Regions from separate parts of the Hoskinsella mucinilytica genome, predicted to be linked through region 3. Evidence: riboswitches for the same ligand, from Rfam matches in the RefSeq annotation. Region 3 holds a riboswitch; each other region holds the start of a gene.
What was found. A riboswitch is a leader RNA that binds a small molecule or an ion and turns the genes downstream of it on or off. The one in region 3 is predicted to bind thiamine pyrophosphate.
Positions count from the first base shown of each region.

Region 1: linked by a shared signal. The riboswitch ahead of UGRO018_RS13425 (energy-coupled thiamine transporter ThiT) and the one ahead of UGRO018_RS03770 (HAD family hydrolase) in region 3 are both predicted to bind thiamine pyrophosphate.
Region 2: linked by a shared signal. The riboswitch ahead of thiW (energy coupling factor transporter S component ThiW) and the one ahead of UGRO018_RS03770 (HAD family hydrolase) in region 3 are both predicted to bind thiamine pyrophosphate.
Region 4: linked by a shared signal. The riboswitch ahead of thiC (phosphomethylpyrimidine synthase ThiC) and the one ahead of UGRO018_RS03770 (HAD family hydrolase) in region 3 are both predicted to bind thiamine pyrophosphate.

Region 1 is NZ_JBEQZJ010000037.1:31,651-35,539, forward strand. Features, by position in the region: gene metK (methionine adenosyltransferase) at 1-892, opposite strand, end outside; gene UGRO018_RS13425 (energy-coupled thiamine transporter ThiT) at 1,001-1,507, opposite strand; TPP riboswitch at 1,546-1,634, opposite strand; gene tuf (elongation factor Tu) at 1,727-2,911, opposite strand; gene fusA (elongation factor G) at 2,980-3,889, opposite strand, start outside.
Region 2 is NZ_JBEQZJ010000050.1:16,224-20,112, reverse strand. Features, by position in the region: gene thiE (thiamine phosphate synthase) at 1-104, opposite strand, end outside; gene thiM (hydroxyethylthiazole kinase) at 101-919, opposite strand; gene thiW (energy coupling factor transporter S component ThiW) at 864-1,433, opposite strand; TPP riboswitch at 1,659-1,764, opposite strand; gene UGRO018_RS15330 (hypothetical protein) at 1,928-2,062, opposite strand; gene UGRO018_RS15325 (hypothetical protein) at 2,102-2,377, opposite strand; gene UGRO018_RS15320 (oxidoreductase) at 2,521-3,889, opposite strand, start outside.
Region 3 is NZ_JBEQZJ010000007.1:74,877-78,765, forward strand. Features, by position in the region: gene UGRO018_RS03765 (carboxypeptidase M32) at 1-1,216, opposite strand, end outside; TPP riboswitch at 1,296-1,400, shown strand; gene UGRO018_RS03770 (HAD family hydrolase) at 1,452-2,105, shown strand; gene thiD (bifunctional hydroxymethylpyrimidine kinase/phosphomethylpyrimidine kinase) at 2,093-2,875, shown strand; gene ald (alanine dehydrogenase) at 2,954-3,889, shown strand, end outside.
Region 4 is NZ_JBEQZJ010000028.1:8,195-12,083, forward strand. Features, by position in the region: gene UGRO018_RS11175 (diguanylate cyclase domain-containing protein) at 1-2,453, shown strand, start outside; TPP riboswitch at 2,485-2,591, shown strand; gene thiC (phosphomethylpyrimidine synthase ThiC) at 2,679-3,889, shown strand, end outside.

The sequences.
Region 1 (3,889 bases), on a different contig from region 3:
ATCCTGCTGCTACAATATTTTTAGCAACATAGCGTGCCGCATAAGCAGCGCTTCTATCTACTTTTGTAGGATCCTTACCTGAAAAAGCACCTCCACCATGACGAGCCATTCCACCATAAGTATCAACTATAATCTTTCTTCCAGTCAATCCGCTATCACCTTGAGGCCCACCAATTACAAATCTTCCAGTTGGATTAATATAAACCTTAGTGTCTTCGTCCATCATAGATGGATCAATTACTGCATCAATCACATAGTTTTTTAAATCCTTGCGAATGGTATCTAAACTAACTGCCTCAGAATGCTGAGTAGATATTACGATGGTATCAACTCGTATCGGACGATCATTTTCATATTCTACAGTAACCTGAGTTTTCCCATCCGGACGAAGATAATCCACAACGCCATCCTTTCTGATTTTTGTAAGTTGCTTTGCCAGTCTATGTGCCAATGATATTGGAAGTGGCATGAATTCAGGCGTTTCATCACAAGCATAGCCGAACATCATTCCCTGATCACCAGCACCATTATTTTCTTCTCCACCTTCTTTTGTTTCCATAGAATGGTCTACACCCATTGCTATATCTCCAGATTGTTCATCAATGGTAGTCAACACAGAACAAGTTGTTCCATCAAAACCGTATTTAGCACGATCGTAGCCGATTTCCAAAACAGTATTTCTTGCGATACTAGGAATATCTACATAACAATTTGTTGAGATTTCTCCCATGATCATGACCATACCAGTTGTACAGCATGTTTCACAAGCAACACGTGCCATAGGGTCTTTTTCTAAAATTGCATCTAATACTGCATCTGATATCTGATCACAAATTTTATCAGGATGACCCTCTGTAACCGATTCTGAAGTAAAATATTGTTTATTTAACATTGCATTGTCCTTCTTTCTTCATATAACACATCTATTATCTTCTATCTCTTTCTAGATTACAAGTCTCATAGAAAAGAAGATAACTTTTTTTGCTATCTCCTTATATTATTAGGCTCTTTTTAAATGCAAACGCTCTACAAGTATCGGAACCAACAACATTCCTGCAATCATTGTTGCTATCATATATGGTGCATTATATATGATTGATCCCCATAAGGTTGTTTCCCACACGATCACACCACCTATCGTATGACTTAAAAAACGTAGAAAATTTGTTATCAATACCCCACTATAAAAATATTTATAGTTAGGGAACAGACTTGCAAGACCATACACACTGAATGCAACTAGGTAATCTAATAGGAATCCTAATATTTGAGGAATGTACATTGGGCCTGTAACAAATTGAATCAATACAGAAATAAGTCCAACAAATGTTGCCTTCATCCAACCCAAGTGATAACTGCAAACGAGTAAAGCGATGGTAGATATACCAATAGAGCCACCATTTGGCATTCGCAAAAATGGAATCATATTAGTAAAATAATCAAGAACCATGAATAACGCCGCATAAAAAGCCATAAAAACCAAATCTAATGTAGTCACCTTTTTCATAAAAAAACACCTCCATGAGGCGTAAGTAAACAAATCTATCAATTCTAGATCTGACTCCCTACGCTAGTATAAACTAGATCAGGTCATAAGGGTATTTCTCAGCCCAAGGGCACCCCTGTCATGACGTTATAAATTATACACTAAATAAAGGAATATGCAAATACATTGTTAAAAAAAAAAAGCATCAGCGAAATTGCCGATGCTTTTAATGTTTTTTTATTACTCGATGATTTCAGTAACGTTTCCTGAACCTACAGTACGTCCACCTTCACGAATTGAGAATTTTGTGTTGTTTTCGATAGCGATTGGAGCAATCAATTCAACAGTCATTTCAATGTTGTCACCAGGCATAACCATATCTGTACCTTCTGGAAGAGTGATAACACCAGTAACGTCAGTTGTACGGAAGTAGAACTGAGGACGGTAGTTAGTTACGAATGGAGTGTGACGTCCACCTTCTTCTTTTGTCAAGATATAAACCTGAGCCTTGAATTTAGTGTGAGGGTGTACTGATCCTGGTTTTGTTAGAACCTGTCCACGCTGGATTTCATCACGGTTGATACCACGAAGCAATGCTCCGATGTTATCTCCTGCTTGAGCGATATCCAACTGTTTACGGAACATTTCCAAACCAGTTACAACAGTCTTACGAGTGTCATGGATACCAACGATTTCAACTTCTTCACCTAATTTAACTTCACCACGTTCAACACGTCCAGTAGCAACGGTTCCACGTCCTGTGATAGTCATAACATCTTCTACAGACATCAAGAAAGGTTTGTCAGTTTCACGCTGAGGATCTGGTACATATGCATCTACTGCTTCCATCAATTCGTGGATAGCACCAACATATTTTTCGTCACCTTCAAGAGCTTTCAATGCTGAACCACGGATAACTGGAGCATTGTCTCCGTCAAATCCGTACTCAGAAAGAAGTTCACGAACTTCCATTTCAACAAGGTCGATCAATTCTTCATCGTCAACCATGTCACATTTGTTCAAGAATACAACGATGTAAGGAACACCTACCTGACGAGCAAGCAAGATGTGCTCACGAGTCTGAGGCATAGGACCATCAGATGCAGCAACTACAAGGATAGCACCATCCATCTGAGCAGCACCAGTGATCATGTTTTTAACGTAGTCAGCGTGGCCTGGGCAGTCAACGTGTGCATAGTGACGAGTAGCAGTCTGATACTCAACGTGTGCAGTGTTGATTGTAATTCCACGTTCTTTTTCTTCTGGAGCTCCATCGATTGCATCATAAGCTTTTGCTTCAGCCATACCGTCTTTTGAAAGAACGTTAGTGATTGCAGCAGTTAAAGTTGTTTTACCGTGGTCAACGTGTCCGATAGTTCCAATGTTAACATGTGTTTTGGAACGGTCAAATTTTTCTTTAGCCATTTTTAAATTTCCTCCTAATTTATAGTTTTCATGTATATTCTAATTCAAAGTTTTTATAAAAGCAACAATTAATTTTCAGAACTGTTGTTTTTAACAATTTTTTCAGCAATACTCTTAGGAACTTCACTATAGTGATCAAATTTCATAGAATAATTTCCACGTCCCTGAGTGAATGAACGAAGGTCAGTTACATAACCAAACATTTCTGACAATGGGATGTGTGCTTTTACGATGATCGCATTTCCTCTTTCTTCCTGGTCAATAATTGCACCACGACGAGAGCTTACGTCACCCATAACGCTACCTAAATATTCATTAGGTGCTGTTACTTCAACTTCCATAACTGGTTCCAAGATAACTGGTTTACATTTTTTGGCAGCAGCTTTTAAAGCCATAGAAGCCGCAATCTTATAAGCCATTTCACTTGAATCGACATCATGGTAAGATCCATCGAACAATGTAGCTTTAATATCGATTACCGGATAACCTGCAATGATACCATTCTGCAATGCATCTTCTAGACCTTCACCAGTTGGTTTTACATACTCACGAGGTACGCTTCCACCAACAGTGGCATCAACGAATTCAAATCCTTTACCTTCTTCTTGAGGTTCAAATCTGATCCATACGTGTCCATACTGTCCACGACCACCTGACTGTTTGATGTATTTACCTTCACACTCAGCAGCTTCACGAATTGTTTCACGGTAAGCAACCATTGGTTGACCAACATTTGCTTCTACCTTGAATTCACGTTTTAGACGGTCAACGATGATGTCTAGGTGAAGTTCACCAACACCGGCGATGATGGTCTGACCTGTTTCTTGATCTGTATAAGTTTTGAAAGTTGGATCTTCTTCTGCAAGTTTTGCAAGGGCAAGACCCATTTTATCCTGGTCAGCTTTTGTTTTAGGTTCCAAAGACAGTTCGATAACTGGTTCTGGGAATTCCATGCTTTCCAATACAACTGGGTGATCT
Region 2 (3,889 bases), on a different contig from region 3:
GTAACACCACCCTTACAAGCTTCTTCTACTTTCCAAAGGAATTCTTCTTCACTCATATCAGAGGAATCTGTGACCAAGTATAACGTTAAATCTAATGTTTTCATACGGTTACCTCGCTTATCTTTGCATGTTCCATGAAATCCTGTTCACTTAATGAATAAAGCCAGTCAAATAATTGATAATGAAAGCTCCCCGGTGCCTTTGCATGTACATGACATTGTTGTGCCACAACTCCGAAATAACTACATGCCATGACACTAGCTTCTAATGATGGCAATACCGATAAAAAACTTGCGGTAATTACATTCAGCATACAGCCTGTACCGGTACATAATGTCATCATCTCACAACCGTTTTCCACAACATGGGTTCTATCACCATCACTGATGATATCATGTTTTCCACTGCAAAGAACCACACAATGATGCTGTTTGGCAAACGCCTTGATCCATGTCGCACTTTTTAGTTCACTTTCAATATCCGCTATACCAACATCAATACCCTTCGCATGACTGGTTTTCCCTGCAATTGCCCGTATCTCCGAAAGATTGCCTTTTATGACATTTGGACAACACTCCGCTATCATCTTTTTGGCGTAGGACAAACGAAGACTACTACATCCAACTCCCACAAGATCGAGAATAACCGGAATTTGATGTGTTTTTGCGATAGAAAGAGATCGCCACATCGCTACTTTTCTGATATCATCAAAATTACCTAAATTTAGTGCCAATGCCTTACTTTGTTTCGTGATTTCTTCTACTTCATCAGGATGCTGTGCCATAATCGGTTTCGCCCCTAAAGCAAGCACTGCATTGGCACAATCATTCATGGAAATCGGATTGGTGATACAATGAATCAGATCATGCTTCCACAACAGTTTCTTTCTGCTGTTCCATAACTCCTCGTACTTCATCATAGCTTCTACCTCCAAGCTTTGTTTGCATCTTCACTAGCATTCCATTATGTTGTAGCTTCAATAGGAAGACAAAGGCAATGCTACCACCGATGAATGTTCCCATCAAAAAGCTAGGTACATAGAACATCCAAGTCAATCCATTTTTACCCCATAAAAACTCCATAACAGGATAGGATACCATAGCCCCGATGATACCTGTACCGATGATTTCTCCCAATACTGCTGCCCATATTTTTCCCTTGCTAACTCGATATAAGATACCTGACAAAGCAGCTCCAAACACTGCCCCAGTCAATGCTAATGGCGGAATCCCCATCAATGCCATACGAATGATTCCAATCGTTACTGCACAGCCTAAGGACCACCATGGTCCCATTAAAACCGCCATAGTGATATTGATCAAATGTGCCATTGGACACATTCCTTCTACACGAAGAATTGGTGAAATAACGACACCAATTGCCACCATCATAGCGAAAAATACACTTTTGAAAATTTGATTTTGCTGACTCATAAAAAACACCCTCCTATTTGCTGTCTGGATAGAAACAAATAAAAGGATCATAATAAAAATCAGCGCCTTTTACTGGTTTCCTTTCCAGATATGGTACGGTCGAAACGATAACAGTTTCCTCTCAGCCTGTTTGCAGGCTCCCTCGCTGATGTTCTTTTCACGTAAGGCGCTCCCCTTCCGCTAGCAGTAATAAAAAAGAGATATATCGCAAGGATATATCTTCAGAATAACTTCCAATCATACTCCCTACGTCGGCATTACCCGTATCAGGTTCACAGGGTCGAAACTTTCTCGTTTCCTCTCAGCACAATCGGCTCCCCTTTTATTACAGTAGTAATGGTACCACTTTACATTTCTGATTGCAAGAGTGGTTTTGGTATTTTATGTATTTTTAGCTATATTTTATAATCTGTTACTTGTAAGAATAATTAGTTCAAACTGCATTTGAATATTAGCAATATCGGCAACAATTGATACTGCTTCGACCTGCTTTATTAAGTCTTTTCTTGTCCTTTTATATTTTTTCTTGTTATGTAGGCTAATTCTATTCCATACAGTAACGCATCAAATCTTAAAGCCTTAATTTCATCATTATCAGGTAATATATATGAGACTACATCTTCTTTCACAGCTAACACATCTTCGTATGTTAGCGTATTATAGTGATCCTAAGCTAAATAATAATCTATTAATTTTAAATGATAGTACTTTGTAATGCGACCTATTTCAAAGTGTTCATCACTGTTCACTTCTTTTACAACTTTCTTTGTTTTAGTCTTATCTATTCTTCTTACTGGGCTTTTTAAACTATGATTTTCTTCCTCTAACCAAGAGAAAAAGCTTAATAGATTTCTTCTTATATTACCAACAATTACCTTGCTACAGTTATTCCTTTGTTGATAACAAACAAGATAGTCTCTTATTAATGACTGAATTAAGCACATAAAAAGTTAACCTAACATCAATCATAGCATTCTCGTAAAAAGACCTTAAAGATTTGAATATTGCATCGTTTAGACATTCTACCTTAAGGTCTTTCATAGATTCAAATTAGACAAAACACATCTTAATGCTTGCAGTAAACAAGTTATAAACTAGCGCTAACATAATAGCCATCATGAGTTGCTTCTGCCACTGTAGCTGGTCGATTAGCATCCCCAATGATATTGGTATCTTGTATGAGATGGAAAAAGGAATTCGCCAATTCTTTTTGAGCCTTCATTCCAACAGCATAGATAACAGTTTCTGCCTCTATCACCTGTTCTTTTCCCTGTTGAGAAACCGTAATAGCATGTTGATCGATTCTTTTACATTCCGCTTCCAAGAGAATTGTTATATCTCCTGCTTCCTTTAGACACTGTAATAACCCCATACGAACATGCTCATTCAAATTGGAACAAAGTTGTCTACTCCATTCAACCAAAGAAACTTGTCTACCAGATTTCACAAGTAGCTTTGCTAATTCTGTTCCAACAGAACCCCCTCCGATAATTGCGACCTGTTGTTTGATTTCATCTTGATGTTCATAAGCGTACAATGCATTCATAACATGCTTTTGTTCAATACCTTCAATCCTTGGTTTCATTGGCTGAGCACCAACTGCAACAATGATCGTATCTGCATGCTTCATTTCCTCTCGATGATCTTGTGCATCACAGGACAAACGCACCTCGATATCTGATTTCATGATTTGATAAATCAAATAATCTTTATAACGCTTTAAATCGAGTTTAGAATCATCAAATTCGCTACAATACAGCTGCCCACCTAAATGAGCTTCCTTTTCCATCAATATGACTTTATGACCTCGTTCATATGCGGTTAAAGCAGCTTTGCATCCAGCAGGTCCACCACCTATTACATATATCAACTTTTTATTTTGAGCCTTAGGAAGAACGACAGGTACACGATTTTCATGTAAATAACGAGGATTAACAGAGCAACAAGTTATGCTCTTCATTCCATAATGCTGATTTTTTTCTCTTGCATACATGTTATAACAATTCAAACAACGTAAACATGGTACGATATCCGCTTCTTCTCCATTCCATACTTTGCTTGTCCAGAAGGGATCGGCAATGATCTGTCTACCTATCACTACTGCATCTGCTTCTTTTCTCTGTAAAATAGATTCTGCCTCTTGCGGTGTCATAATTGCCCCAACTACAGCTACTGGAATATGCAGTGCCTCTTTCACCATCTTAGAAAGACCGGTATTGATCATATGCGGATAATATGGAGATGTTGTCATTCTACTCATAGCACTAAGTTCACGTTCTAAACCACATGAAACATGTACCATATCAATTAGATGCTCTATGCTTTGTATAAATTGTATGATTTCTTTGGTAGATGTTCCATCCGCAATATGTTCATCTAAGCTAATTCTCATATCAATAGGATATTCCTTGCCTACTGCTTTTCTTACACGCTCAACAATCATCATAGGAAATTTC
Region 3 (3,889 bases):
CCCAATGCATATCCTGTAGAATGCCCTCACTTGCGTTATCAGGACGTATTCCTAAGTATTCTTCATATTTATCATTCCACATCGTTTCTAATTCGTCTAGATTCGCATGTCCATTGAATAATTCTTTCTCTAGTTCATAACGAATCAAGATGTGTAGAGGATAGGTCAATTCATCGGCTTCTGTACGAATCAAGGAAGGTTTAGAAACATTGATCATTTCCATAAAGGCATCTAAGCTGACATCTTTTAATTGTTCAGGGAAATAGCTTTGTAAAATAGGAAATTGTACTTCCCATAATGCACGATGTCTTCCGATATGGTTTTCCATGAAACGTGATTGACTTTCATGCATGGCATAGCCGATTTGATCCTTTAATGCAGTTTGATCGTAAGTCGGATCGACTTGTAGAGAATATAAGGCATGTCCATATTCATGAATGGTTGAGAAGATACCGGACATCAACATATGTTCATAATAATGGGTAGTGATCCTGGCTTCATTATCACTGAAAAAATCAGTGAAAGGATGTTCGGTTAAGCCTAAGATACACTTATCATGATCCATTTTTAAATAGTCTAATAATTGTGCATTGAATGCTGCTTGTTTTTCCACATCATAGCTTTGAAATAGGATGGAATCATCTATATGCTTTCCTCTTTCCTGTATTTCTTTGATCAATGGCACCAAGGATTCTTTGATTGCTTTGAAGAAAGCATCATACGTTTCCACATTCATTCCATCTTCATAACTGTCTAACAAATAATCATAATCCGATGTTTTATCTTTGAGATAGCTTAAGACTTCTTTTTGTTTTTGAATGATTGCTTTTAGGTGTGGTTCAAAGATGTCGTATTGATTTTGTTGCTTTGCTTCATACCAAGCAGTTTCACTGTCGTTTTGAATTTGGCGCATAGCGATATACACCTCTTTTGGTAAGACACGATTCAGTTGCATACCTTTTAGAAACAACTGTAATTCACGTTGTTCTTGGGGATCATCACTTTGCTTAGCAAGTGCTTCGATTTGTTTTAGCGCATCAGGATCTGTGGCCATACGAAAAGCTTCACCACTTAGGATCGCCATCGCTTTGTTGCGTTTTGGCATACCTTTTTTTGGCGCAATCGTATGTAAATCATAATACATCGTATTCAATGCCATCGCATAGGCAGCTTGCTTTTCTTTGTAATCTTTAAAAAATGCTCTTAATTCATTCATATTGTATTCACCTCTAGTTGTTATTGTATCATACCTTTCGGAATTTTACTTTCCTAATCCATCGATTTATGGTATGATACCTATGAAAAAAGGGAGCTTGCTTGACAGGCTGAGAGGAAGTTGAATGACTTCGACCGTACCTGATTTGGATAATGCCAACGTAGGGAACTGATTGCTGATGAAGGAATTTGCCCATGTTGGTAGATTCCTTTTCTTATATCAGAAGGGAGCAGTTATGGATGATATCACTTGTATCTTTGATTTAGATGGAACTTTACTTGATAGTATGCATGTGTGGGATAATTTTGCTGTTCAATATTTAAAAGGAAAAGGAATTTATACCAATCAGGCATTGGATCAATTGTTTGAAGCTATGCGCATGGAAGAGGCAATCGACTATTTACATACGCATTATTTGCCAACACTTACGAAGGAAACGATTTCTAGAGAGGTTTATGAGCTGTTATGTGATTGTTATAGATCCATGCGCTTAAAACCGGGGGTAAAGGAATGTGTGACATCTTTACACCAAAAGGGGATTCGCATGGGAGTGTTGAGTGCCAATCATGTTGCAGTATGTGAGGCAGCTTTGAAGAAGCATGGATTGTTAGAATTTTTTTCTTTTATTGTGAGTTGTGAACAGCTGCATTTATCGAAAGAAGATCCTACATGTTTTCTTCAAGCTTGCGAGATGATGAAGATGAAAAAAGAACATACTTTGATCATTGAGGATGCATTACATGCCATACAAGGAGCGAAGAAAGCGGGATTTTATGTTGTGGCGGTGAAGGAACGCTCACAGAACAAGGATGAAAAGGAAATCAAACAATGTGCAGATACTTATATCGAGGATATGAGAGAATTGGAGGAAATGATATGCAAAAGGTAGTAACGATCGCAGGAACAGACCCAAGTGGTGGTGCAGGGGCACAGGCAGACTTAAAAACATTTATGGCGCATAAGGTGTATGGTATGAGCATCATTACAGCATTGGTAGCGCAAAATACGTGTGGTGTAAAGGATATCATGAATGTTACACCGGCTTTTTTAGAAGAACAATTCGATTGTGTTTTTGATGATATCTATCCCGATGCAGTGAAGATCGGAATGGTATCCCAACCACAATTGATCGATGTAATCGTCAAAAAATTAAAACAATATCAAGCATCGCATATTGTTGTAGATCCTGTTATGGTATCGACTTCAGGGAATCGTTTGTTGGCAGAAGAAGCATTGAACTTGTTGAAAGATAAGCTATTACCACTAGCAGATATCATTACACCGAATATTCCGGAAGCAGAAGTATTGTGTGGATATTCGATACATAACAAGGCGGATATGGTAAAAGCGGCAGAGGAAATCGCTAAGCATTATGATGGTTATATCTTGATCAAAGGCGGACATTTTGATGATTGTGCGGATGATCTTCTCTATGATCATGGAAATCAGATATGGCTTTCTTGTGAAAAAATCGAAAATCCAAATACGCATGGTACAGGATGTACACTATCCAGTGCGATTGCAAGTAATCTTGCATTGGGTCTTGATATGGTCACAAGTGTGAAACAGGCAAAGGCTTATATCACAGGAGCACTAAAGGATGGACTTGATTTAGGTAAGGGAAGTGGACCGTTAAATCATTGTTGGAATATGAAATAAAAATGTAAGAAATGAGAAAATAATCGCTTCATTTACAGAAAAGTGTTATAATGTAACGCATAAGGAGTGTGAATGATCATGAGAATTGGAATTCCAAAGGAAATCAAAAACAATGAAAATCGTGTATCTTGTACACCAGCAGGTGTATTTACTTTATGCAAAGCAGGTCATGAGGTCTATGTAGAAACAAATGCCGGAATCGGCAGTGGTTTTACAGATAAGGAATATGAGGAAGCAGGTGCAAAGATCGTAGCTGTTGATGAGGTCTTTGCGAAAGCAGACTTGATTGTGAAAGTAAAAGAGTATCTCCCTAGTGAATATCATTATTTACGTGAAGATCAGCTTGTATTTACTTATTTACATATTGCTAATGATGAAGCATTTGCGAATGCTTTGTTGACATCACATACAAGTGCGATTGCTTATGAAACGGTTCGTGATAGAAAAGGTGGATTACCTTTATTGACACCGATGAGTGAGGTTGCGGGTCGTATGGCAGTACAAGTGGGCGCAACGATGCTACAAAAGAACAATGGTGGTCGTGGATTGTTGCTTGGTGGAGTACCAGGTGTATTTCCTGCAGAAGTTGTGATCATCGGTGGTGGAACGGTAGGTTTGAATGCCGCAAAAATAGCTTGTGGTTTGGGCGCAATCGTTACCATTTTTGATATCAGTGCAGATCGTATGGGATATATAGATGATATTTCAGGAGGAACCATTCATACCGCATACAACAACGAATATAATTTGCGTAGAGCATTACGTAGTGCGGATCTTGTGATTGGTGCTGTTCTGGTACCGGGCGCTAAGGCTCCTAAAATCGTCACAGCGGATATGGTTCAAACAATGAAACAAGGAAGTGCGATCGTTGATGTCGCAATTGATCAGGGTGGATGTATCGAAACCAGTGATCATATCACCACACATGATGATCCATATTTTGAACGATATGGTGTCATGCATTATTCTGTTGCGAATATGCCGGGAGCTGTACCACGTACTTCTACTATGGCA
Region 4 (3,889 bases), on a different contig from region 3:
GGCGTGTTGTTTGTGGTGGTCTATATGAACAGTATGGAATGGATAAAGATGCTTATAAAGCCTTTTTAGAGAGTAAAGATGCGATATCTATCTTACCTTGGAAGGAAAAGGATCATGTGATCGAACTAATGCAATCACCGAAACGTTGGGCTAAGGAAGGCAATATGGAATTGCAAACCATTGCGCCTAATGGAACCGTGGTATGGATCGAACAGCATATCAATGATATCGGAGAAGAAGATGGAATTAAGGTTTATAATCAGTTGTGGACAGATATTACACGTTTGAAACAACAAGAGGAAGCATTGAAAGAATCACAAACAGTATTACAGAATATTTTGGGAATTGTGGCACCTAGCACGACATCGAAGATGATGGCGAAAGAGAATAAAGAAAATGCAGCTTATTTATTTGCACAATCTGTACCTGGAGGTATGATCGGCGGATATTGTGAAGCGGGTTTCCCTTTATATTTTGCAAATGATGAAATCATTAAGTTGATGGGTTATGATTCCTATCAAGATATGTATGATCATATTGACGGACTTGTGGAACATACGATACATCCGGATGATAGGGCAAGTGTTGCGAAAGATATCGGAGGATCCTTTTATGAAGGATTGGAATATACGACACGTTATCGAATGCTTTGTAAAGATGGCAGTTGGCTTTGGGTCATTGATAAAGGAAGAGTGGTGCAGGCAGAGGATGGAAGACTTGCCATCATATCTTGTTGTATCGATATTACAGAAACGACCAATACTCAAATGATGTTACAAGAGGCAAGAGAGGATGTTACTTTATTGAATTCTCTTGTGCCCGGAGGATATCATCAATGTTATCAGACACCGGAATTTGATTTGAGAACGGTATCGGATCGCTTTTTATCCATGCTGGGTTTTAGCAGAGAAGATTTACAAACCCGCTTTCAAATGAAGTACTTATATATGGTCGTACCTGAGGATCGTGAGAAGCTCACGAAGGTGGATGATATAAAAAATCAAAGTGATGATTTATTTGTTGCGGAATATCGTATTTATACAAACAATGGAACGATGTGGGTCAGAGATCAGACCAGATTGATCCAACATCAACAGGAAAGCTACTATGCCGGAATCATTGAAGATATAGATGATCTGATTCATATGCAGGAAAAGATCGAAGCAATCGTAGCGAATACTCCAGGAGATGTGTTTAGCTTTGAGGGTATGAAATTTACTTATCATAGCTATAACCTGGCAAAAGTGATGGGATATGAAAATGAAGAGTATAAACAACTGATCATAGGAACCAAGGGTAGTTATTTTACAGATCCAAGAGATCGTAAGATGGTCAAAGATGCGGTGGCACATGCTATAAAAGAACAAAGAGATTTGGATATCGTATTTCGATCACTTGCGAAAGATCATTCCACAAGATACATTCATATGAAAGCAACCTATTGTGGAATGAGCTCATATGGTGCTCTTTATTATGGTATTATGATCGATGCAACAGCAACGATATTAAAAGATCAAGAATTGAAAATTTCTCAACAAATGTTTGATAGTATCATTCATCAAGCCGCAATTGATGTTTGGGAATATGATGTAAAAAAAGATCGCTTATCCATGAGCAAAGAAGCATTGCGTCAAATCAGTGAGGTCATACCACCTACGATGGTAGAAGTTCATGGCAATTATCTATTGGATCATTTTATGGAACAGATGGAGCATAAAGAGCGGTTTTTACCTAAGACATATCATCTCTTATCTTTGTTGCAGGAAAATCTACAACAAGAAGATGTGAGCGAGACCATTGTGGATCTTTCTGTATATGATGAAAAAAAGCTTTGGCTCAAGATGACTTGTGAAAGGATTTATGATGATGAGGGACAGTTTGTGAAATCCATCGGTTATTTTCAAGATGTGAGTGAGCAAATGGAAAAAGAAGAGCTTGCGTTAGAGGAAAAGAAATATGCCCAATTTGATTCGTTGACCGGTATTTATAATCGAAGAATGGGCGAAATCTTGATTCAAAATGCATTGGCTCAAAAGCAAGAGCAACATTGGGCTTTGTTGATGATTGATTTAGATGATTTTAAACATATCAACGATCGTTATGGTCATATCATAGGCGATCATGTATTGAAAATGGTCGCATCCTGTATCCAAAAGGTCATAAAGATGGAAGAGGATGTATTCTGTAGATTAGGTGGAGATGAGTTTTTGATCTTTACCCATACCAATGATTTAGATGCTTTACATGAATTGATCAATGATATTCAAACAAGTATCAAAGAAAACGGACATGGCGATCAAAGGATAGCATTATCGATCGGAATCGCTTTAGCACCTCAACATGGTTCTGATTTTTATGACCTGTATCGACATGCGGACAAAGCTTTATATGAAGCAAAAACAAAAGGAAAACATCAATCCTGTATCTATGAGCAATCTTTTGATAAAGATTGACTTATTCCTTGTTTTGTGGTCTAATAAACACGTACAAAAAATGGGGTGCCGATGATGGCTGAGATTGGATCTTTACGATCCTGACCCAATGAACCTGATACGGATAATGCCGACGAAGGGATTTTATTGTGACTTAGGATAGATACAACCACGATAGAGAACTTAAAAAAAGCTGAACACCGTAGCAGGCGTACAGCTTTTTTTGCATATACGAGGAGGATGAAGATGAATTACACAACACAGATGGATGCCGCTAGAAAGCATATCATCACAAAAGAAATGGAAGCTGTAGCTGCTTATGAACAAATGGATATACAAGATGTTTTAACTTATGTAGCGAAAGGACAAATCGTCATACCTGCGAATAAGCGCCATACTTGTTTAAAACCTTATGGAATCGGACGAATGTTGAAAACGAAAATCAATGTAAATCTTGGAACAAGCAAGGATTGTTTGGATCTTGATATGGAAATGGAAAAGGTTCATCATGCGATCGATATGGGCGCAGAAGCAATCATGGATCTAAGCTCTTTTGGAGATACAAGAGCGTTTCGTAAGAAATTGACACAAGAATGTCCTGCAATCATAGGAACCGTACCGATTTATGATGCGGTAGTTTATTACCATAAGGCATTAAAGGATATCACGACACAGGAGTGGATCGATGTCTTTCGTATGCATGCACAAGATGGTGTAGATTTTATGACGATTCATTGTGGTATCAACAAACGAACTGCGCAAAGATTTAAAGAAAATAAAAGGATCACCAATATTGTATCTCGTGGTGGTTCTATCATCTTTGCTTGGATGGAACTTACCGGAAACGAAAATCCGTTTTATGAGCGATATGAGGAAGTGTTGGAAATATGCCAAGCATATGATGTTACCTTAAGTCTTGGGGATGCATGTCGCCCGGGCTGTATTGAGGATGGAAGTGATATATCACAAATTGAAGAATTGGTTACCCTTGGTGAATTGACAAAGCGTGCATGGGAAAAGAATGTACAGGTCATCATTGAAGGACCTGGTCATATGCCATTGAATCAGATTCAGGCTAATATGGAAATTCAAAATACCATTTGTCAAGGAGCACCGTTTTATGTGCTTGGACCGATCGTTACCGATATCGCACCGGGTTATGATCATATCACTGCGGCCATTGGCGGAGCAATTGCGGCAACCTATGGTGCTAGCTTTTTATGCTATGTAACTCCTGCAGAACATTTACGTTTACCGAATGTAGATGATGTGAAAGAGGGAATCATTGCATCTAAGATTGCGGCACATGCGGCAGATGTTGCCAAAGGTGTCAAAGGGGCAATCGATTGGGATCATAAGATGGCCTTAGCTAGAAGAAATCTTGATTGGGAAGCTATGTTTGATACTGCCATTGATCCGGAAAAAGCAAGACGATATCGTAAAGACAGCACACCGGA